Regions from separate parts of the Nocardiopsis sediminis genome, predicted to be linked through region 2. Evidence: riboswitches for the same ligand, from Rfam matches in the RefSeq annotation. Region 2 holds a riboswitch; each other region holds the start of a gene.
What was found. Region 2 has a riboswitch for cobalamin ahead of metE (5-methyltetrahydropteroyltriglutamate--homocysteine S-methyltransferase). Riboswitches for the same ligand answer to the same signal wherever they lie in the genome.

Region 1 (7,557 bases), on a different contig from region 2:
CCACCACCCCCGACTTCCGCACCTTCAGCGAGGCGCGCGTGTGGATCGACCCCGGCCACTCGGTGATCGACTCCACCGTCATCGAGCACGACGGTTACTTCTACCGGTTCACCAAGGACGAGCGCGACGCGTCGCCGGACGCCCCGTGCGGAAAGTTCATCACGGCCGAGCGCTCGGCCGACCTCCGCTCGACCGGCTACGAGTTCATCGCCGAGTGCATCGGCCGCGAGGGGCCCGGCCCCGGCATCTCCCAGGGCGAGGGGCCCACCGTCTTCAAGGACAACAACGAGGAGAAGTGGTACCTGTTCATCGACGAGTTCGGCGGGCGCGGCTACGTGCCGTTCGAGACCACCGACCTCGCCTCGGGGCAGTGGACCATGTCCCCGGCCTTCGACCTGCCGGCCAGCCCGCGCCACGGGACCGTCCTGCCGGTCACCGCGGCCGAGCTCGCCCGCCTCACCGGCGCCTACGGTCCCTGACCGGGATCCGGCACCGCCCCTCGGCCCCGGGGAGCACCGGGCAGGAAGCGCACCGAGGGGCGGCCTCCGGGCCCCTCCGGAGTCACCACGGCGCGCACGTTGTAGACGTCGGCGATCAGCTCCTCGGTGAGCACCTGAGACGGCGTGCCCGCCGCCACCACCCGGCCCTCGTTCAGGACCACCACCTGGTCGCAGAACATCGCGGCCAGGTTGAGGTCGTGCAGGGCGATCACGCCGGTCACCGGGGTGCGGACGACCAGCGCCAGCAGTTCCAGCTGGTGGTGGATGTCGAGGTGGTTGGTCGGCTCGTCCAGCAGCAGCTCGCGCGGCTCCTGCGCCAGCGCGCGGGCGATCTGCACCCGCTGCCGCTCGCCGCCCGACAGCGTGTGCCAGGACCGGTCGGCCCGGTCGGCCAGCCCGGTGTGGGCCAGGGCGGAGCGCACCGCCGCGTCGTCGGCCGCCGACGGCGCCGACCACGCCCGCCGGTGGGGGATGCGGCCCAGTCGCACCACGTCGCGCACGCTCAGGTCCACCTCGGTCGCGGCGTGCTGCTCCACCACCGCGATCCGCCGCGCCGCCGCCCTGCGGCCCACCTCGGCCATCGGGGCGCCGTCGAGCGTGACGACCCCCGACGACGTCGGCCGCACCCCCGCGAGCAGCCGCAGCAGCGTCGACTTGCCCGACCCGTTGGGCCCCAGCAGGCCCACCGTGGAGCCGGGCGCCGGCTCCAGGCTGATGCCGTCGACGATCAGCCGCCCGTCCGCCCGCCACGACACCGCCTCGGCGCGCAGGCTCACCGCCGCCTCCCGTTCCCGCCGGTCACCGCCACCGCCGGCTCCGGTAGAGGATGAACACGAACGCCGGGACCCCGATGAGCGAGGTGACCACGCCCACCGGCAGCTCCTGCGGGTCCAGGACGGTGCGGGCGGCGGTGTCGACCCACACCAGGAAGACCGCCCCGGCCAGCGCCGTGGCCGGCAGCAGCAGGCGGTGGCCGGGGCCGGCGACCGCGCGGGCCGCGTGCGGCAGCACCAGCCCCACGAACCCGATCGCGCCGGCCGCGCTCACAAGGGTCGCGGTCAGCAGCGCGGTCGCGGTGAGCAGCAGCAGCCGCGTCCGGGCGACCGGAACCCCCAGGGACGCCGCGGCGTCGTGGCCGAAGGCGAACGCGTCGAGCGCCGACGCGTTGGCCGCGCACACCAGCAGCACCGCCGCCAGCACGCCGGCGCACAGCCCCACATCGGTCCAGCCGGCGCCGCTCAGCGAGCCCAGCAGCCAGAACAGCACGCCCCGGGTCTGCTCGGCGTCGGCGGAGGACAGCACGATGACCGACGTGAGCGCGGAGAACAGCTGCATGGCCGCCACCCCCGACAGCACGACGCGGTCGGTCGTCCCGCCGGCGGCGAAGCCGAGCACCAGGACGAGCGCGAAGGAGGCCGCCGCCCCGGCGAACGCGCCCGCCGACAGCGACACCGCCCCGCCGCCCACCCCCAGCACGGCCACCAGCACCGCGCCGGTGGAGGCGCCCGAGGAGATGCCGAGCACGAACGGGTCGGCGAGCGGGTTGCGCAGCAGCGACTGCATGATCGCGCCGCACACCCCCAGGCCGGCGCCGCACACCGCGGCCAGCACCGTGCGGGGCAGCCGCAGCTCCCACACGATGCCCTCGCGGATCGGCGTCAGCCCCGACGCGCCCCAGCCGGCGCGCGCGGCGACGACCGCCCAGACGTCGCCGACGGCGATGCCCGCGGGGCCGATCGTGATGGCGGTGGCGACCGAGGCGGCGAGCAGCACGAGGCCGCCGCACGCCAGGACGGCCGCGCGCCCCGCACCGGGGGGTGCGAGGGCTCGGGGGCGGGACATGCGCCCGCTCAGCCGGCGAGCCCGAAGCCGCGCAGCGCCTCGGCCACCTGCTCGACGCCCTCGACCGTGCGGATCGAGGGGTTCATGGCGGCGCCGCTCAGCAGCACGTAGCGCTCGTTCTCGACGGCGTCCAGGTGCCGGGTGACGGGGTGGGACTCCAGGAACTCGATCTTGGCGGCGGCGGACTCGGCGGTCTGGCTCTCGCGGGTGAGGTCGCCGATGACCAGCACGTCGGGGTCGCGGTCGGCCACGGTCTCCCAGTTGATCTGCGGCCACTCGTCGCGGGTGTCGTCGAAGACGTTGCGGGCGCCCACGGCCTCGGTGATGATGCCCGGGGCCCCGCAGCAGCCCGCCATGTAGGGGGACTCGGCGTTGGCGAACCAGTAGAGCAGGGTGACCCCGGAGGCATCGACATCGGCGGTCGCCGCCGCCATCCGGCCCTCGAGGCCGGCCACCAGCTCCTCGCCGCGCTCCTCGACGCCGAACACGTGCGCGAGGTCGCGGACCTCGGTGTAGACGGCGTCCATGGCCAGCGGCTCCTCGCGGGCGCCGTCCTCGCCGCTGTCGGTCTTGCCGCACTCGGTGGGGGAGAGGTAGACGGGGACGCCGAGCCGTTCGAAGTCCTCGCGGGGGGCGACGCCGCCCTCGCCCAGGGTGCCCTGGAAGGACGCGGCGACGAAGTCGGGCTCCTCGGCCAGGACGCGCTCGAAGGACGGGGCGTTGTCGGCCAGGCGGGGGACCTCGGCGTTGGCCGCCTCGAGGTCCTCGGCGACGGGGTCGGTCCAGGTGGCGGTGCCGGCCATGCGGTCGGCCAGGCCGAGGGAGAGCAGGATCTCGGTCGCCCCCTGGTTGAGGGAGACGGCGCGCTGCGGAGGGGCCTCGACGGTGACGTCGCGGCCGCAGTCGTCGACGGTGCGGGGGTAGCCGGCGGCTTCCTGCGGGGCGCCATCGGTGCCGGTGCCGGTGCCGGGGCCGCAGGCCGTGAGGGGCGCGAGGAGCAGGGCGGCGGTGAGGGCGCAGGCGGGTGGGGTACGGCGGGGGGCCGTCATGGGGGTCCTTCGGCGTCGAGGGCTCGGTCGCGGAGCCCGGCGAACGGTGTCGCCTCCGCACGCCGCAAGGCGCCCGGAGGTGCCAGCAGGTCTTCGGACTCGGGATCACCCGGGTGAGGCGCCTTCCCGGACATGTGTCCAGTGGCCGCTGCCCCGCCCGTCCCCCTTACCGCTGCGCGTCAGCTCCGGATTCCCACCGGATTCCCTGACCCGAGAAAGCACGGGTTCGACTGGCGGCCGCAACCTATCACACGGGTGTCCGCCCCCTCCGCCGTGCACTACTTGACAAACGCCGACAAGTACTTGACTATTCATGTCAAGCAGACCGGAATGCGTCGACGATCGGACACGAGAGGGCGGACCGACCACATGGACACCGACGCCGGCCCCCCGGCACACGGCGAGCTCGCCGGCCAGCTCCGGGCCATCGCCGCCGCCCGCCTCCTCGACCCGCTGGAGATCCTGCTCGAAGGCGACGCCTCCGTGGAGCGGGTGCGCAAGCGGGTCGCCGCGTATGCCGACGCGTGGGCGGCGACACTGCTCGGCCCCGACGACCGTGCCGCCGTCTTCGCCGCGGTGCGGCTCATCGCCGCGCTCTACCCCGGCGACACCGCCTTCGATCCGCCCGCGCAGTGGTGGGCCACGCCCTTGGGGCGGACCGTTGCGCGCCGCGTCGGCCACCCCGGAGCCGTCCGGGTCTCCTACGCGGTCGCCGGGGCGATGCTCGGCATCACCCGGCAGGGCGTCCACGACCTGGTCCGGCGGGGAAAGCTCGCGCCCCACCCCGACGGCGGCGTCCGCACCGGATCCGTGCGCGACCGGCTCAACGGGCGCCCCGTCGGAATGGACCCCTGACGGCCCCCAGGCGGGGCCGCACACCGCCCCGGCCGGCGCGCCCCGCGCCGTCCGGCCGACCACTCCCCACACGACTTCCGCCGGCCCGCAGTCGTCCGGCTCCCCACCCCAGGCACCAGAGGATCAGATCCCATGACCGAGACCCGCCACCCCCTCCCGTCCGAGCGCGACCGGGTGATCGACTCCGCCGGCGTGCCCATCGCCATCCGCGACTTCGGCGGTGAGGGACCGCCCGTCCTGCTCCTGCACGGTCTCGGCGGGACCCTGGAGGACTGGGCGCCCGTCGCTCCGCTGCTCACCCCCCACCGGCGGGCCGTCGCTGTCGACCTGCGCAACAGCGGGCACTCCGGGGACGGGCCCTGGGAATGGGACGCCGTCCTGGGCGACATCGAGGCCGTCGCCGCGGCCATCGGCGAGCCGGAGCCGGCGGTGGTGGGCGCGTCGATCGGCGGCATGATCGCCGTCCTGTGGGGCGAACGCCACCCCCGCTGCCCCGGTGCCGTCAACCTCGACGGCCACCCCGTCCTCGGCGTGGCGCAGCGCCACCCCGGGCTGGACCCGGACCGCGCAGCCGAACAGCGCGAAGGGCTGGCCGCGGCGTTCTCGGCCATGGAGGCGCAGCGGGCCGACCCCCTCGGTCCCGACGCCGCCGAGGCGCTCGCCGAGGCGGCGCGCGCCGCCGCCCGCCGGATCGGCGCATCGGAGGCGTCGTTCGCCGCGAGCGTGTACCGCAACCTCACAGCGGCCGACGGCGCCGGCCACCGCTTCCAGCGGCCCCTGCCGGAGCCCCTGGCCCGGATCCGCCGCGCCATGGAGGAACTCGACATCTTCGCCGCCTATGAGCGCACCCGCGCCCGCACCCTGGCCGTGCTCGCGACCGAGGACACCCCCGGCCAGGGGCCGTTCGCCGACCTCATGGCGGCCCATCGCCGGGGGGTCGACGAGGCGCTGGCCGCCATCGCCCGCGAAAGCCCCCACGTGCGCGCCGCGCACCTGGCCGGCGGCCACGCACTCCTCGCCGAACGCCCCGCCGACGTCGCCCGGCTCGCCCTGGACTTCCTGGCGGGCCACGACGGCTGAGCCGTCCGAGGTGTTCCCGGGCGTAACACGTGGCGGAGAGGCCCGGGGACGGTCAGCCCTCCAGGGGGATGCGGGCGCGGATGTCGCCCAGGCCGCGGGCGATGAGGATCTCGCCGCCGGTCAGCGGGGTCCAGCGGGAGCCCTCCGGGTCCCATACGCGCTGGGTCCGGGGGTCGCAGTCGACGCGGACGCGGGTCTCCTCCTGGGCGGCCACCGTCACCGCCTCCCAGCCGATCAGCCGCACCGGTTCGCCGCCCGGGGGCCGCAGGTACACCTGCACGACCTCGCGGCCCGGGTGGGTGGCGGTGTTGGCCAGCCACACGATGACCGTGCGCACCACGCCGCCGTCGGTGTCGGCCTCCACCGCCCCGTACTCCCAGGCGGCGTAGCCCAGGCCGTGGCCGAACCAGAACAGCGGCTCCTCGCCGGAGGCGTCCCAGCCCCGGTAGCCGACGGCGGGGCCCTCCGCGTAGTGGACGGCGCCGTCCACGGGGACGGGCGACCACGCCGGGCCTTGGCCGTCGCGGGCGGGGAACGTCGTGACCAGCCGTCCGGCCGGCTCGACCTCGCCCAGCAGGGCGTCGGCCACCGCGGCGCCGGCCTCCTGGCCCGGCAGGCCCGCCCACAGGACGGCGTCCACGCGCTCCAGCCACGGCATCAGCACCGGTGTGGCGGCGTTGACGACCACCACCGTGCGCTCGGCGGCGCCGGCGACCGCCTCGACCAGGACGTCCTGCTCGCCGGGCAGCGCCAGCGTCGTCTTGTCGCCGCCCTCGTTCTCCTGCTCCTGGGTGAGGCCGACGACCACCACGGCGACGTCGCACTCCCGGGCGGCCTCGACCGCCTCGGCGATGGCGTCGGCGGGCGGCCGCGGGGCTGGGCGGGCCACCAGGCCGAGCAGCCGGACCCAGTCCCCGGCCGTGACGGTCGCGGTGATCTGCGCGCCGGATTCGGCCACGGTTTCGGCCGCCCACGCCGGGGGGCTGAGGATGTCGGCGCCGGGCCCGTCGGCGGAGGCCAGGGTGGTGGTCTCGGTGATCCCGGGTGCGCGGACGGTCCACGACCCCGCTCCGCGCACGCCGATCTGCACCTGCGCGGCCTGGTCGAGCGCGAGCTCCGCGGAGAGCTCGATGGTCGCGGCGTCGGCGAGCCACCCGTCTCCGTATCCGGCGATGAGGTCGGTGCCGTCGATGTGCCGGGACTCCACGACGGCGCCTTCGGCGTCGCGCGCGATGACCCGGATCCCCGGGCTCGCGTCCACGGGGTCGTGCAGCAGCCCGGCGGCGGCCACCGGGCGCTCGCGCACCTCCACGCCGTCGACGACGCGCACGAGGTCGGCGCCCAGCGCGGCGGTCAGCCCCTCGGCGACGCTGACCACGTGGGGCGGCCGCACCTGCGCCGAACCGCCGCCCTGTGCGACGGTCTCGGTCGCGTGGCGCCCGATGAGCGCGACCGCGCCGGAGGGCACGGTCAGCGGCAGTGTCCCGCGGCGGTTGACCAGCACCGCCATCCCGCCGGCCGCCAGCCGGCGCAGCGCGTCGCGGCGGGCGGGGGAGCCGGGCTCCGGGGCGGGGACGGCCTGCCGCCGCCCGGGGCCGAACGTGCCGACACGGTGGGCCAGGCGCAGCAGCCGGCGCACGTGCTCGTCGACCACCGGTTCGGGGACCGCCCCCGACCGCACCGCCTCCACCAGCCGTGCCCCCCACGGCCCGCCGGGGCCGGGCATCACCAGGTCCAGGCCGCCGGTGGCGCTGGCGGCGGTCGACGTCGTGGCGAACCAGTCGGACATGACCGCTCCGTCGAACCGCCATTCGCCTTTGAGCACACCCTCGACCAGCCGGCGGTGCTCGGTGGCGGGCGTCCCGTTGACCCGGTTGTAGGAGGCCATCACCGCCCACGGCGGGGCCTCGGCCACGACCATCTCGAACGGCAGCAGGTACACCTCGCGCAGGGTGCGCTCGTCGACGACGGAGTCCACGGTGGTGCGGTCGGTCTCGGACTCGTTGGCCAGGAAGTGCTTGGGGGTCGCCGCGACCCCGCCATGCTGCACGCCGCGCACGTAGCCCACGGCCAAGTCCCCGGTGAGCAGCGGGTCCTCGCTGAACGCCTCGAACAGCCGCCCGCCCAGCGGGGTACGGTGCAGGTTGACGGTCGGCCCCAGCAGCACGTGCACGCCCTGCGCCGCCGCCTCCTCGGCCAGCAGCACGCCGGCGTCGTAGGCGGTGTCGCGG
Region 2 (7,557 bases):
GGACACCCCCCGCCCCGAGGCCGACCCGCGCTTCCCGTCCTCGCTGATCCTGCACCCGGGCACCGGGGACCTCCTCGGTGCCCGCTACCTCGGTGCCCGTCAGGAGATCCACGCGCTCGACCCGCACTTCGCCACGGTGCTGCCGCGGCTGGCCGAGCTGTCCGACGGCGACCTGGCCCACGTCTCCTGCGACGCCACGGCGCAACGGTGGGTGGTGGACTTCACCCACGACCGCGATCCCGGTGTCACCTGGTTCTACGACCACGCCACAGGGCAGGCGCGCCGCCTGTTCCGGCCGTTCCCGCACCTCGACCCAGCCCGGCTGTCCCCGGTCACCCCGATCACCGTCACCGCCCGCGACGGACTTGCCCTGCCCTGCCACCTCACCCTACCGGCCGGGGCCGAGCCGCGCGGCCTGCCGACCGTGCTGCTGGTGCACGGCGGACCGTGGTACCGCGACAGCTGGGGCTACGACCCGGAGGTCCAACTCCTGGCCAACCGCGGCTACGCGGTGCTCCAGGTCGACTTCCGCGGCTCCACCGGCTACGGCAAGGCCCACACCCAGGCCGCGATCGGCCAGTTCGCCGGGCGCATGCACGACGATCTGATCGACGCCTTGGACTGGGCGGTCGCGCAGGGCCACACCGACCCGGACCGGGTCGCGATCTACGGCTGCTCCTATGGCGGCTACGCCGCACTCGTCGGGGCCGCGTTCACCCCGGACCGGTTCGCCGCCGCCATCAGCTACACCGGCATGTCCGACCTCGCCGACCTCATCCGGTCGGTCGTTCCGGTCGCCCGCAACGCCATCGAGAACAGCTACCTGCGCTACATCGGCGACCCCGACGACCCCCGCCAGGAGGCCGACATGCTCGCCCGCTCACCCATCAGCCGGGTCGACGACATCACCGCACCGGTGCTGCTGATCCACGGAGCCAACGATGTCCGCGTCGCCCGCCGCCACTCCGACCGCATCGCCGATGCGCTTCGCTCCCGCGGCGCCGAGGTCGAGTACCTGCTGAATGAGGCCGAGGGCCACTGGTTCATCAACCCCGACAGCAACATCGAGCTGTACCGCACCATCGAGCGCTTCCTGGCCCGGCACCTGGGCGGACGACGGTCGTCGGCCACGTCCTGATCGACGGCGGGCGGTCTCTTCATCCGCGCCTGCCATCCCGGGCCCAGGCCGGTGGCCGCCGGTCAGCGCACCGGCCTGGGCCCGGCGCCGAGGTCGGCGTGCATCTTCATGGTGGAAGCAGCCGCGTCACACTTCTTCGACTGCAACTCATTTTTCGTCGCGATCCGCTCACACGGGCGGATCGAGGCCCTGAAGCCCGGCTGCCAACCGCTACAGTGGCAGGGCAGCTGGTTCGGCCGCCGCACGGAATCACGGCGGTGGCCGAGGTAAGAGGGAACCCGGTGCGAATCCGGGACTGCCCCGCAGCGGTGAGTGGGAACGACCGCCGTCAGTCTCCGCGGAGACCAGCACTGAGCCCAGCCGGCTCGGGAAGCGATGGCCAGTAGGAACCCGGCGTGCGCCGGAACGCCCACGAGTCCGAAGACCTGCCCGCTGTGCGCCCCACGACCGTGGGGTGCAGGCCGAGACCTCGCGGGTGGGTCGTCGCCGGATCGCGATCGCGTGCCGGTCGCGCTTCGTCACGCGCTCCCGCAGGTCCACGCGGACTCGCGAAGGAGAGCCCCGTGACCCAGACCACTGCGACCAGCCGCGCCACCGTGCACGGCTACCCGCGCCAGGGCGCCCACCGGCAACTGAAGAAGGCGACCGAGTCCTACTGGGCAGGCCGCATCGACGCCCACACCCTGCTCGGAACCGCCCGTGAGCTGCGGCTGCACAACCTGACGCAGCTGCGCGACGCCGGCATCGACGAGATCCCGAGCAACGACTTCTCGTTCTACGACCACGTCCTGGACACCGCCTGGATGCTCGGCGCCATCCCCGAGCGGCACCTCGCCGCCGTCCCGGACACAACGAGCACCGCCGGCAGGCTCGACCGCTATTTCGCGATGGCGCGCGGTACCGCAGACGCCCACCCGCTGGAGATGACGAAGTGGTTCGACACGAACTACCACTACCTCGTCCCCGAGATCGGGCCCGGCACCCGCTTCACCCTCGACCCGGGCAAGCCCCTCGGTGAATTCGCGGAGGCCTTGGAGCAGGGCGTGCAGACCCGTCCGGTGCTCCTCGGCCCGGTCACCTTCCTGCTGCTGGCCAAGGACCCGACCGGTACCGAGGGGTTCCGGCCCCTGGACCTGCTCGACCAGGTGATCCCGCTGTACGCCGACCTGCTGCGGCGCCTGCACGAAGCGGGCGCGCAGTGGGTCCAGCTCGACGAACCCGCGCTCGTCACCGACCAGCCGGCCGAGGTGCTGGCCAAGGTCGCCGACACCTACGCCACCCTGGCGGCCGCGACCGCGCGCCCCAAGATCGTGGTCGCCTCCTACTTCGACAGGCTCGGCGACGCGCTGCCGGTGCTGGCCACGTCGGCCGTCGAGGGCCTGGCCCTGGACTTCACCAACGCCGCCGCGGCCAACCTCGGCGGCCTCGCCGCCGCCGGCGGCATGCCGGGCAAACGCCTGATCGCCGGGGTCGTCAACGGGCGCAACATCTGGGCCGCGGACCTGAGCGCCGCCTTGAGCACCCTGGGCACACTGCTCGGGCTGGCCGGTTCCGTGGACGTCTCGGCATCCTGCTCGCTGCTGCACGTGCCGCTGGACGTGACCCTGGAAACCGGCCTCGACCCCGAGATCGCCGGCTGGCTGTCGTTCGCCAGGCAGAAGCTCGACGAAATCGTCACACTGCGACGCGGCCTGACCGAAGGCCGCACCGCGATCAGCGACATCCTGCACACCAACCAAAGCCGCCTGGCCTCCCGCGCGGCGTCGCCGATCGTGCGGGTCCCGGCCGTGCGCGACCGGGTCGCCGCGGTCACCGACGCCGACCTGCACCGCATCAGCCCCTATGCCACGCGCCGCCAAGCCCAGCAGGGCCGACTGCGCCTGCCCGAGCTGCCGACGACCACGATCGGCTCGTTCCCGCAGACGCAGGAGCTGCGCACGGCCCGCGCGGCCCTGCGCGCCGGCACGCTCGACCACGCCGCCTACCGCGACGCCATGCGGGCCGAGATCCGCGCCGTCATTGCCGAGCAGGAGCGAATCGGCCTGGACGTGCTGGTCCACGGCGAGCCCGAACGCAACGACATGGTCCAGTACTTCGGTGAGCAGCTCACCGGGTTCCTGGCCACCCGGCACGGCTGGGTCCAGTCGTATGGGACCCGCTACGTGAGGCCGCCGCTCATCGTCGGCGATGTCTCGCGCCCGGCGCCGATGACCGTCGAGTGGGCCGCCTACGCCCAGAGCCTGACCGAGCGGCCGGTCAAAGGCATGCTGACCGGCCCGGTCACCATGCTCGCCTGGTCGTTCGTGCGCGACGACCAGCCCGAAGGCGACACCGCCCGCCAGGTCGCCGTCGCCCTGCGCGACGAGGTTCTCGACCTGGAGCGCGCGGGGATCTCGATCATCCAGGTCGACGAACCCGCCCTGCGCGAGACCCTGCCGCTGCGTACCGCCGACCGCGCGGCCTACCTGGACTGGGCCGTCGCCGCGTTCCAGCTGTCCACCGCGGGTGTGCGGGACGACACCCAGATCCACACGCACATGTGTTACGCCGAGTTCGGCGACGTCCTGGCGGCCATCATCGACATGGACGCCGACGTGATCAGCCTGGAGGCCGCGAGGTCGGCCATGGCGATCGTCGCCGATCTGGCCCGCGCCGGATACGCCAACGAGGCCGGGCCCGGCGTCTGGGACATCCACTCCCCGCGCGTCCCCTCCGTCGAAGAGATCGTGGGCCACCTCCGCACCGCCGTCGGCGCGTTCCCGCCCGGCCGGCTGTGGGTCAACCCCGACTGCGGGCTCAAGACCCGCGGCTACCCCGAGGTGCGGGCCACCCTCGCCAACCTGGTCGAGGCCACCGGCCACCTGCGGGCCCGGCCGTGACGAGCTGACCGCTTTCCCCGCGGCGGGCGGCCACCCGCCCGCCGCGGCGCCCGCACAGCGCCCGGCCCGGTATGACCACGTCGACCGGCCAGCGCGACCGGCTATCCCTGCGCGGCGACGAGGAACATCGGCACCGCCACGAAGATCCGGTTCGTGCGGGCGCGCTCGGCCTGCTCGGCGAGCCAGCTCTCCTCGTCGGTGATCCGGTGCAGCAGGGCGAGCGCGGTGTCATCGGTGAACACACTGGTGCGCACCTCGACGACCGGGTCGGTGAACCCGGCATCGAGCAGGAGGTTGCGGTACCTCCGGGCCACGCGCGGCGATGGGAGGGAGTCCGCCTTCGCGTGGACCAGCCGGCGGGTGGTCTCCGGTTCGTCGGAGTCGATGACGATCGTGTCCCAGTCCTGGCCGAGCAGCACGACCCGGCCGCCCGGGGCGAGCACCCGGCGGGCCTCGGCCACGGCGCGCACGGGGTCGGTAAGCGTGTGCAGTACCTTGTCCGCGCGGTAGCCGGCAATCGACCCGGACTCCAGCGGCAGCCGGTAGGCATCGCCGACGTGGAACTCGCCGGAGGGCCAGCGTTGCCGGGCCGCCGCGATCATCTCGGGGTCGTGATCGACGCCGACCGCGCGGGCCCCGAGCTCGGCCAGCTCGGCGACCGCGCGGCCGCCGCCGCAGCCGACGTCGGCCACGGTTCGGCCGGGGAGGTCGCCGAGCAATTCGTAGGAACGTGTGCGCAGCTCGACGGACATCGGCTGCGCGTCGACGGCGTCGAGGACGGCAAGGAGATTGAACATGCCCGCCATGGTCTGACTTAATGCCGACGTGAAGTCAACTTCGATGACCATCGGCCAGGTGGCCGACCACTTCGGCCTGCCGACGCACGTGCTGCGGCACTGGGAGTCGGTGGGCCTGCTCTCTCCCGCCCGCGTCGCCGGCGACCGCCGCCGCTACACCCGCGACGACCTGCTCCGGGTGGCGTCGATCGTGGTCGCGAAGCAGGCGGGCATGCCGCTGGCGGACATCCGGACGTTCCTCGCCGCGCGCGACCCGGCCGCCCGCAAGGACGTGCTGCGCCACCACCACCAAGCGCTTCAGGCCAGGATGGCGGCGCTGCGCTCAGCGCTCGATCTCCTCGAAGCCGGGATGGACTGCTCGCACGAGGACATCACGACCTGCCCGAACTATCAGGCTCACCTCGCAGGGGTGACACGGGCAGGGCGCGAATGATCGGGCGCGGTCGCCGCCGACGGCCTCGACCATGGCGGTGATCGACGCGTGGGCCGGGGCGAACCGGGTGACCCTCATCGCCGCGGCGATCGCCGTCTTCGCCCTCGCGCTGTCCGAACTGGGGGAGGGGATGATCCGAAGATCGATGTCCCGCCATGGACAAGCGGAGCCGAGCGGTCACCGGCCCCGTTGTGGAGTCAGGCGACGCGCTCTCCGGCCTCGTCTGCGTCGGTGGGCCGCTGTCCTGCGGTGGGCAGGGTTACGGTGACGGTGAGTCCGCCGTCGGGGTTGGGGGTGGCCGTGGCGGTGCCGTGGTGGCTGTTGGCGATGGAGCGCACGAGGGTGAGGCCCAGGCCGTGGCCCTGGGCGTGGGTGCGGGCGCGCTGGCGGTGGAACGGTTCGAACAGGCGCTCGGCCTCCTCAGCGGTGATGGCCTCGCCGGTGTTGGTGACGGTGATGACCGCCGTGCCGCCCCGGACCCCGGTGACCAGCCGTGCGGTGCCACCGTCGTGGTTGTGCCGGACGGCGTTGCGCAGCAGGTTGCCGAGCAGATGGTGGAGCAGGTCGGCATCGCCGTCGACGCGGGCCGGGTGCAGCTCGCCGGACACGGTGATCTGCCGGTCCGCCGCTTCCCCCCGCGCCTGCTCCAGGGCGCCGGCCGCCACCGCGGCGAGGTCGACGGGCCGCACGTCGTCGATGCCGTGGTCGGCCCGGGACAGGGCGAGCAGGGACTCCACGGTCGCGATGCTGCGTTCGTTGGTGGCCAGCAGCTTGGGCGCCAGAGTGGCGAGATCGTAGTCGCGTGGGTGGGCGATGGCGACCTGGAGCATGGTGCGGGTGGTCGCCAGCGGGGTGCGCAGCTCGTGTGAGGCGTTGGCGGCGAAGCGCTGCTGGGCCTGGAAGCTGCCGTGCAGCCGGTCGAGCATGGTGTCGATGGTGTCGGCGAGTTCGGTGAACTCGTCCTGGCGGCCGTCGAGGCGGATGCGTTGGTGCAGGTTGTCGCCTGCGACAGTGTGGGCGGTCCGGGTGATGCGGTGGATGGGAGCGAGGATGCGCCCGGCGATGACCCACCCGAGCAGGAACGCCACCAGGGCCAGCCCGGCCAGCGCCACGCCGGACACCTGCAACAGAACCGTCAGGACGTCGTCCTTACTGCCGATGGTCACGGGGGCGACGGAGGTATCACCGGCAGGGATGGCATCGCGGCCGTCCTCGTTGACGATGTCCGCGCCGTCGGCCGTGTCGGCCGTGTCGACCGTCTCCAACGGCGCCATCGGCGCGGAGGACAGCTCGTAGTTCGGTATGTACCTCATCAGGGCGTACACCGTGATCAGCATGACGATGCCGCAGGCCAGGACCATGCCGCCGTAGATGAGGGTGAGCCGGATCCTGATGGACAGCCGGCTGCGCCGCAGGGTGGCCGAGATGCTCATGGGGCGGCCAGGTAGTAGCCGACACCGGTGGCGGTGTGCAGGATCGGCGGGTCGCCGAGTTTGCGCCGCAGTGTGGAGACGGTGATGCGGACCGCGTTGGTGAACGGGTCGGCGTGGGCGTCCCACGCCTTCTCCAGCAGCTGCTCGGCGCTGAGCACCGCCCCGTCCGCGCGCATGAGCAGCTCCAGGACGGCGAACTCCTTGCGGGTCAGCCGCAGGGCGTGGTCGCCGCGGCGGGCGTCGCGGCGCGCGGGGTCCAGCCGGAGGCCGGCGTAGGTCAGCACCGGGGGAAGCGCGGGTGCGGCACGCCGCCGCAGGGCGTGCAGGCGGGCGACGAGTTCGTCGAAGTCGAACGGTTTGGCCAGGTAGTCGTCCGAGCCCAGCCGCAGGCCGGCGACCTTGTCGGTGGAGCGCCCGGCCGCGGTGAGCATCAGGATCCGGCACTCGGGCCGGTCGGCCACCACCTGGCGGCAGACGTCGTCTCCGTGCACGCCGGGAAGGTCGCGGTCCAGCACGACCACGTCGTAGTCGTTGACCGCCACGCTCTCCAGCGCCGTCGCCCCGTCGTTGGCGATGTCGACCGCCATGCCCTCCTTGCGGAGGCCGGCCTGCAACGCCTCGGCGAGGAAGGCCTCGTCCTCCACGACCAGCACCCGCACGCCTCATCCTTTCGCTTTCGTCCGCACGCGCCCGTTCCGGCACGGCATCCCCGGTCGATGCCGACAGCCCGCACCCCATGATCCCCGGCCGGGCATGTGGCGGGCATATGGAAATCACGAGACGCCGACGATAACCCCGATCTGGCTGCATGGACCCGGCCGCGGCCCACTGCCGCGGCCGCCCCGGCGCAGCGGCCGGGTGCAGGCATCGTCACGAA
Region 3 (7,557 bases), on a different contig from region 2:
GCAAGCTCAGGGCTCCAGCCCCGAGAAGCTGACAGCATCCCCGCAGACCGGCCCCTGCGTCAGCCCTTCACGAGATCGCGCAGCGCCCGCAGCCGCGGCTCGTCGCGCACCCCCGCGAGCAGCAGGGTCGTCACCGGGCTCTCGCGCCAGGCCTGGAGGCGTTCGGCGATCCGCGGCAGCGGCCCCACCAGGGCCAGGCCGTCGGCGAGCTCGTCGGGCACGGCGTCGACGGCCTCGGCCCGGCGCCCCGCCAGGAACAGGTCCTGCACCTTGTGCGCCTCCTCGGCGAAGCCGAGCCGGACGAACAGGTCGAGGTGGAAGTTGCGTTCGCGGGCGCCCATGCCCCCGATGTAGAAGGCGTAGGGCGCCTTCGCCAGCCGCAGCGCCTCGCTGGTGTCGGCGTGCTCGACCACCGTGACCGTGCAGGCGATGTCGAAGCCGGCGGGGGCGGCGGCGAGCGCGTCGGCGTACAGCGGGGGGCTGAGCCGCGGGTGGTAGAACATCGGGACCCAGCCGTCGGCGATCTCCGCCGCCAGGGCCACGTTCTTGGGGCCCTCGGCGCCCAGGTACACCGGGATGCGCGGGCGCAGCGGGTGGGTGATCGACTTGAGCGGCTTGCCCAGGCCGGCGCCGCCGGGGTAGGGCAGCGGGTGGTGCGGGCCGTCGCCGGTCACGGGCGCCTCGCGCCGCCAGACCTGCCGCATGATGTCGATGTACTCGCGGGTCCGTTGCAACGGGCGGGGGAAGGGGCGGCCGTACCAGCCCTCCACCACTTGGGGCCCCGACACCCCGATGCCCAGCCGCAGCCGGCCGCCGGAGAGGTGGTCCAGGGTGAGGGCGTGCATGGCGGTGGCCACCGGGGTGCGCGCCGACATCTGGGCGATCGCGGTGCCGAGCCCGATGTCGCGGGTCCGGGCGCCGTACCACGCCAGGGGGGTGAAGGCGTCGGATCCGTAGGCTTCGGCGGTCCACACCGACGTGTAGCCGAGTGCTTCGGCCGCCCGGACGGTCTCCGTCGCGTCGTCGGCTGCGGCCCCCCAGTAGCCCACGGCGAGACCCAGTTCCAGATCGTCGGCCACCGGCGCTCCCTCATTCGTCGTCGCGCCCCTGGGGCGCATACTAGAACGTGTTTCAGTTCGAGGAAAGGGGTGCCGGCGGTCCGCCGCGTCCGTTGGCGGGGGGCTCAGCCGCCTCCGCCTCCGCCGCCGTCCCCGCCCCCTCCGCCGCCTCCACTGTCTCCGCCGCCCCAGCCGCCTCCGCCGCTGTCGCCCCCGCCCCAGCTGAACCAGCCGCCGCCGTCACCGCCGCTGCTCGATCCGCCGTGGTGCGCCTCTTTGCCGCCGTCGCCTCCGGAGCTCCAGCCACCGCTGTAGTCGCCGCCCGCATAGCCGCTGCCGCGTGCCCGTCGCCGGGGCGGCGTGCGCCCGCCCGAGCGGTTGAGGGCCCGGCCGGCGATCCTGACGATCAGCAGCACCACGACTCCGGCCGCCACGACGGTGAAGCCCATTTCGATCACGCCCACGCCTGCTCCTTCCTCTCCATCACGGCCCGCGCCGGGTGCGTTCACGGCGGCGGGATACATCATGGGACGCCAATCCGGTCCGGGCGGTTCGGCCGATTCCGGGCCGGTTTCGCGGGCCGGCCGGAGGCACCCGGCGGCCGGAGGCGCCGCGAGGGCGTGTGAGATCGTGGTGGGCGGCGCCGACCGGCGGGCGACGTGATGCCCCGCCGTCGGCAGGAACCCGGTGTGAATCCGGGGCGGTCCCGCCACTGTGACCAGGGAGCGAACCCGCGACCATCGCCACTGCCGGAAGTCCCGGCGGGAAGGCGGCGGGGGAGCGGCGATCTGGGAGCCAGGAGACTGCCCGGCGCCATGACCGACCCCTATGGGCGTGGACTCCCGAGGAAGGACCGAACAGCGTGGGCGCTTCCGCTCGCTACCCCTTCACAGCGGTCGTCGGAATGGACGACCTCAAGCTCGCCCTGCTGCTCAACGCGGTGTCGCCCGCTGTCGGCGGGGTGCTGGTCCGCGGCGAGAAGGGGACCGCCAAGTCGACCGTGGTGCGCGCCCTGGCCGCGCTCCTGCCCGGGATCGGCGTCGTCCCCGGCTGCCGGTTCTCCTGCGACCCCGCCGCCCCCGACACCGGCTGCCCCGACGGCCCCCACGACACCGGCGCCGCCGCCGAACAGCGTGCGGCGCGGCTGGTCGAACTGCCCGTCGGCGCCAGCGAGGACCGCCTCGCCGGCTCCCTCGACCTCGAACGCGCGCTCACCGAGGGCGTCAAGGCGTTCGAGCCGGGGCTGCTCGCGGCGGCGCACCGCGGCGTCCTCTACGTCGACGAGGTCAACCTCCTCCACGACCACCTGGTCGACCTGCTGCTCGACGCCGCCGCGATGGGGACGTCGCACGTCGAGCGCGAGGGCGTGTCGGTGCGCCACGCGGCCCGGTTCCTGCTCGTGGGCACGATGAACCCCGAGGAGGGCGAGCTGCGCCCTCAGCTGCTCGACCGGTTCGGCCTGACCGTGGAGGTCGCCGCGACCCGCGACCCCGCCGAGCGGGCCGAGGTCGTGCGCCGCAGGCTCGCCTACGAGGCCGATCCCGCCGGCTTCGCCGCCCGCCACGCGGGCGAGGAGGCCGAGCTGGCCGCCCGCATCCGCGCCGCGCGCACGCGCCTGCCCGGCGTGGCCCTGTCCGACGCCGCTCTGCGCCAGGTCACCGCGGTCTGCGCGGCCTTCGAGGTCGACGGCCTGCGCGCCGACATCGTCACCGCCCGCGCCGCCATGGCCCTGGCCGCGTGGCGCGGCCGCACCGAGGTCACCGGCGACGACGTCCGCGACGCCGCCCGCCTGGCCCTGCCCCACCGCCGCCGGCGCGACCCCTTCGACGCCCCGGGCCTCGACGAGGACCGCCTCCGGCAGGCGCTCGACGACGCCGGCGACGACGACCCCGAACCCCCCGATGGCGGCCCCGCCGGGCCGGACGGCGCTCCGGGCGACGGCCCCGAAAGCCCCGCCGGAGCGGGGGAGTCCGACCCGGGAGCCGCGGACGGCGCCGGACCCGCCGACGGCCCCGGCCCCCGGCCGCAGCCGGACGGTTCCGCGGCGCCCGGCGCCGCCGGGCCGCGGCCTCCGGGCACCGAAGGCACCGGAAACCCCCGGGACGGCGGACCGCCGTCCGGCGCCGGTTCCGGCGACCCCTCCGGGGGCGACGGCACCCCCGCCGAAGCCGCGCCCGCCTACCGGCCCCGGCTCTTCAGCGTCCCCGGAACCGGCGCCGGTGCCCCCGGCCGCCGCTCGCGCGCCGAGACGCCCCTGGGGCGCACCACCGGCGCCCGCGTCCCCGCCGAACGCATGGGCGCGCTGCACCTCGCCGCCACCGTGAACGCCGCGGCCCCGCACCAGCGCGCACGCGGGCGCGACGGCCGCGGCCTCATCGTGCACCGCTCCGACCTGCGGGAGGCCGTGCGCGAGGGGCGCGAGGGCAACCTCGTGCTCTTCTGCGTCGACGCCAGCGGCTCCATGGCCGCCCGGCAGCGCATGCGCGCCGTCAAGGGGGCCGTCCTGAGCCTGCTGCTCGACGCCTACCAGCGCCGGGACAAGGTCGGCCTGGTGACCTTCCGCGGGCGCGGCGCCGAACTCGACCTGCCGCCGACCTCGTCGGTCGAGGCGGGCGCCCGCCGCCTGCGCGACCTGCGCACAGGCGGCCGCACCCCGCTGGCGGCCGGCCTGCTCCGCTGCGCCGACGTGCTGCGCATCGAGCGCCTGCGCGACCCGCGGCGGCGCCCCCTGCTCGTGGTCGTCACCGACGGCCGCGCCACCCACGGCGGGTTCGGCGACGCCCAGCGGGCGGGCGCGCTGATCCGCGCCGAGGGGGTCCGCAGCGTCGTCGTCGACTGCGAGTCGGGGCCCGTGCGCCTGGGCATGGCGCACCGGCTCGCCGCCGCCATGGACGCCGTCCCCGTGCCGCTGGAGGAGCTGCGCGCCGACACGCTGAGCGGCCTGGTCCGGCACGCGCGCGGCGCCGCCTGACACCTCGCGACGGCAACGGATCAACCGCAGCAAGGAGAACGACGAGACATGCCGAAGGGCGTACCGACCCACGTGCCCGACGACGGGCTCACCACCCGCCAGCGCCGCAACCGGCCGCTGCTGATGGTGCACACCGGCCCCGGAAAGGGGAAGTCCACCGCGGCGTTCGGCCTCGCCACCCGCTGCTGGGCGCAGGGCTGGGACATCGGGGTGTTCCAGTTCGTGAAGTCCGCCAAGTGGCGCATCGGCGAGGAGCGCGCGCTGCGCGTCCTGGGCGACTCCGGGGAGGGCGGCCGGGTCACCTGGAACAAGATGGGCGAGGGCTGGTCGTGGATCCGGCGCCCCGGGACCGAGCCCGACCACGCCGCCGACGCCGCCGAAGGGTGGGCGCAGATCAAGCGGGAGCTGGCCGCCGAGACCTACCGGCTCTACGTCCTCGACGAGTTCACCTACCCGATGAAGTGGGGGTGGGTGGACGTCGACGACGTCGTGGCGACGCTGCGCGACCGCCCCGGCGCCCAGCACGTGGTCATCACCGGGCGCGACGCCGACCCGCGGCTGCTGGCCGCCGCCGACCTCGTCACCGAGATGGCCAAGGTCAAGCACCCCATGGACGCCGGGCAGAAGGGCCAGCGCGGCATCGAATGGTGACCCCGGAGACGGGATCAGCCCAGGTCGGCGGGGATCAGGCTGTAGACGGCGAGATCGGTGCGCCCCGTGTGCAGGGGCATCGCGCTGCGCTCGACGCCCTCGAAGGTGAACCCCGCGCGCTCGGCAACGGCGCGCGACCCGGTGTTGGCGGTGCCCGCCTTCAGCTCGACCCGCTGGAACCCCTGGTCGAGCACGGCCCAGCGGGAGACGGCGATCACCGCCTCCGTGGCCAGCCCCCGCCCGCGCGCCTCCGGCGCCAGCCAGTACCCCACCTCGGTCACCTTCGCCTTCCACGCGGTGCGGACCAGCCCGACCGTGCCGGCGAAGGTGCCCGTCGCGGTCTCGATCGCGGCCCACTGCTGGCCGTCGCCCGATACCCGGGCGTTCGGCGCCTCGATCAGGCACCAGCGCTCGGCGTCGGCGCGGGTGTAGGCGCGCCCCGGCTCCGGCAGGGGCAGCCACCGCTGCGTGAGCCGGTCGCGGGCGGCCGCGAGCACCGGGCCGATCTCGGCTTCGGTGAAGGCGCGCAGGGTCAGCCGCTCGGTGCGCAGGATGACGGAGGGCATCATCGGCGCCTGTTGCGTCGCGGTCATGGCGTCCTCCCGTCGGCGAAGGCCCGCACCGAGCCGAGGAACCGGGCGGCGATGCCGGGCGAGCCCGCCCAGTGCAGGTGGAGGTAGGAGGCGTTCAGCCTGGCAGCGGCGAAGCCCTCGGCGCCACCGGTTTTCCACTGCCAGGCGGGTGCGGCCCCGCTCGCGGGGGTCACGGCGGTGCGGTGGAACTCGTGCCCGCGCACCCGGGTCCCCGCGGGGGCCAGCACCGAGTCGGAGACGGCCACGGCGCTGCGGTAACCCAGCGTGAGCCGCCCGGTCATGCGCGCCTCGGCGGGCACGACGCCGCACATCGGCGCGCCGTCCAGGCTGCGCGCCAGGTAGAGCAGGCCCGCGCACTCCGCGGCGATCGGTCCGCCTCGACCGGCCAGGCCGGCGACCGCCGCGCGCAGCGGCGCATTGGCCGACAGCTCGGCGGCGTGCACCTCGGGGAAGCCGCCGCCCAGGATGAGGCCGTGCGTTCCCTCGGGCAGGGCCGGGTCGCGCAGCGGGTCCACCGGCGCCACCTCGGCGCCCCCGGCGCGTAGCAGTTCGGCGTGCTCGGTGTAGCCGAAGGTGAACGCGGGCCCGCCGGCGACGGCGACCCGGAGCGGACGCCCGCCGCCGGAGGCGGCGCCCATCTCGTCCGCCGCGCTCCACGCGGGCGCGGCCAGCGGGGCGGCGGTGCGGGCCAGCGCCACGATGGCGTCGAGGTCGCAGGAGTCCGCGACCAGCGCGCCGAGCGCGTCCACGGCCGCCTGCGCCTCGGCGGCGCGCTCGGCGGCCGGGACCAGCCCGAGGTGGCGCGACGGGGTCGCGACGGCCTCGTGCCGGCGCAGCGCTCCCAGAACGGGCACGCCGACGCCGTCGAGCGCGTCGCGCACCAGCGCCTCGTGCCGGTCGGAGCCGACCCGGTTCAGGATCACCCCGCCCACCCGGACGCGGGTCTCGTAGGTGCAGAACCCGTGGACCGCGGCCGCAACGGACCGGCCGGCCCGGGACGCGTCCACAACGAGGACGACCGGCGCGCCCAGCAGCGCCGCCACGTGTGCGGTCGACCCGGCGTCGCCCGGCCCGTGGAAGTGGCGCGGCTCGGCGGCGCCGTCGAACAGGCCCATGACGCCTTCGACGACGGCGATCGTGGCTCCGGCCGCACCGTGCCGGAACAGCGGCGTGATGCGGTCCTCGCCGCACAGCACCGGGTCCAGGTTGCGGGGCGGGCGGCCGGTGGCCAGGGCGTGGTAGCCGGGGTCGATGTAGTCGGGCCCCACCTTGTGGCCCGATACGCGCTCCCCGCGGGCGGTCAGCGCCGCCATGAGCCCCGTTGCGACGGTGGTCTTCCCGCTCCCCGATGCCGGGGCCGCGATCACCACCCGCGGCACCTGCGCCACCCTGCCCCCCGATCTGCCGGCTTCCGGTCATCCGACGACCGCCCAGGCTACGCGGCCCCGCGCCCTCGGCCGACGGCGGGAGGCGGGGTGGGAATCGGGGGTGGGAGGATGCGGCCGGAGGCGGTCAGCGGATGCGGCAGCGGGGGAGGCCGGAGGGTGGGGGGAACGGACCCGTCCGGCGGTCGCCGGGGCGGGGCGGCCGAACCGCCGGATGACGCCGTCGCGCGACCGGAACCGTCCCTGATCGTGGGGGTCGGTGCGCGGCGCGGGGTCACGGCCGCCGAGGTCGGCGCGCTCATCGACGCCGTGCTGGCCGGCGCGGGCCTGTCGCCGGCCCGGGTTCGCGCGGTGGCCACGGCCGACGCCAAGGCCGATGAGGCCGGGATCCTGGCGGCCGCGCGGGAACGCGGCTGGCCGGTGGTCGCCTACCCGGCCGCGGCCCTGGCGGCCGTCGACGTGCCGCACCCAGGCGAGCGCGTCCGCGCCGCAACGGGCACGCCCAGCGTCGCCGAGGCGGCCGCGCTGCACTGTGCGGCCGAGGCGGGCGGAGGCGGCGCCGACCTGGTGGCCGGCAAGCGCGCGTCGGCGCGGGCGACCGTGGCGGTGGCGCGGGAGGGGGGAGCGGAGGCGACGGGCGCGGTATCTGCTGCCCGCTGACGTCCGCGGGCACCGCTCGGTCCCAAGAACAGGGCCCAGGACACCGCCGTTCCGGGCGGCGGAGGTGCTCACCCACCGGCCCGCCTCTTCGTCAGGAGCGCACCTTGGCGAAGAACGCCGAGAGGTTGGCCACCGTCCGCTGGATCTTCTCCTCCGGGCTGAGCGTCTCGGGGACCCGGGGGCCGGGGCCCGGGTCCCTCATGCCCCGGACGTACAGCGAGCAGGCGAGGTCGCTGCAC

Region 1: another riboswitch for cobalamin. It lies ahead of ACFOVU_RS00610 (ABC transporter substrate-binding protein); the one in region 2 lies ahead of metE (5-methyltetrahydropteroyltriglutamate--homocysteine S-methyltransferase).
Region 3: another riboswitch for cobalamin. It lies ahead of ACFOVU_RS25345 (putative cobaltochelatase); the one in region 2 lies ahead of metE (5-methyltetrahydropteroyltriglutamate--homocysteine S-methyltransferase).

The regions. Positions count from the first base shown of each region.
Region 1 is NZ_JBHSBH010000002.1:10,529-18,085, reverse strand. Features, by position in the region: gene ACFOVU_RS00625 (glycoside hydrolase family 43 protein) at 1-479, shown strand, start outside; gene ACFOVU_RS00620 (ABC transporter ATP-binding protein) at 467-1,276, opposite strand; gene ACFOVU_RS00615 (FecCD family ABC transporter permease) at 1,299-2,342, opposite strand; gene ACFOVU_RS00610 (ABC transporter substrate-binding protein) at 2,351-3,391, opposite strand; cobalamin riboswitch at 3,459-3,641, opposite strand; gene ACFOVU_RS00605 (hypothetical protein) at 3,761-4,246, shown strand; gene ACFOVU_RS00600 (alpha/beta fold hydrolase) at 4,379-5,326, shown strand; gene ACFOVU_RS00595 (beta-glucosidase family protein) at 5,379-7,557, opposite strand, start outside.
Region 2 is NZ_JBHSBH010000010.1:31,441-38,997, reverse strand. Features, by position in the region: gene ACFOVU_RS15190 (S9 family peptidase) at 1-1,138, shown strand, start outside; cobalamin riboswitch at 1,350-1,585, shown strand; gene metE (5-methyltetrahydropteroyltriglutamate--homocysteine S-methyltransferase) at 1,702-4,017, shown strand; gene ACFOVU_RS15180 (methyltransferase domain-containing protein) at 4,119-4,814, opposite strand; gene ACFOVU_RS15175 (MerR family transcriptional regulator) at 4,843-5,247, shown strand; gene ACFOVU_RS15170 (sensor histidine kinase) at 5,445-6,680, opposite strand; gene ACFOVU_RS15165 (response regulator transcription factor) at 6,677-7,339, opposite strand.
Region 3 is NZ_JBHSBH010000015.1:631,773-639,329, reverse strand. Features, by position in the region: gene ACFOVU_RS25355 (LLM class F420-dependent oxidoreductase) at 60-1,079, opposite strand; gene ACFOVU_RS25350 (hypothetical protein) at 1,184-1,522, opposite strand; cobalamin riboswitch at 1,736-1,864, shown strand; gene ACFOVU_RS25345 (putative cobaltochelatase) at 1,921-4,029, shown strand; gene cobO (cob(I)yrinic acid a,c-diamide adenosyltransferase) at 4,078-4,680, shown strand; gene ACFOVU_RS25335 (GNAT family N-acetyltransferase) at 4,695-5,273, opposite strand; gene ACFOVU_RS25330 (cobyrinate a,c-diamide synthase) at 5,270-6,643, opposite strand; gene ACFOVU_RS25325 (cobalamin biosynthesis protein) at 6,908-7,318, shown strand; gene ACFOVU_RS25320 (FBP domain-containing protein) at 7,410-7,557, opposite strand, start outside.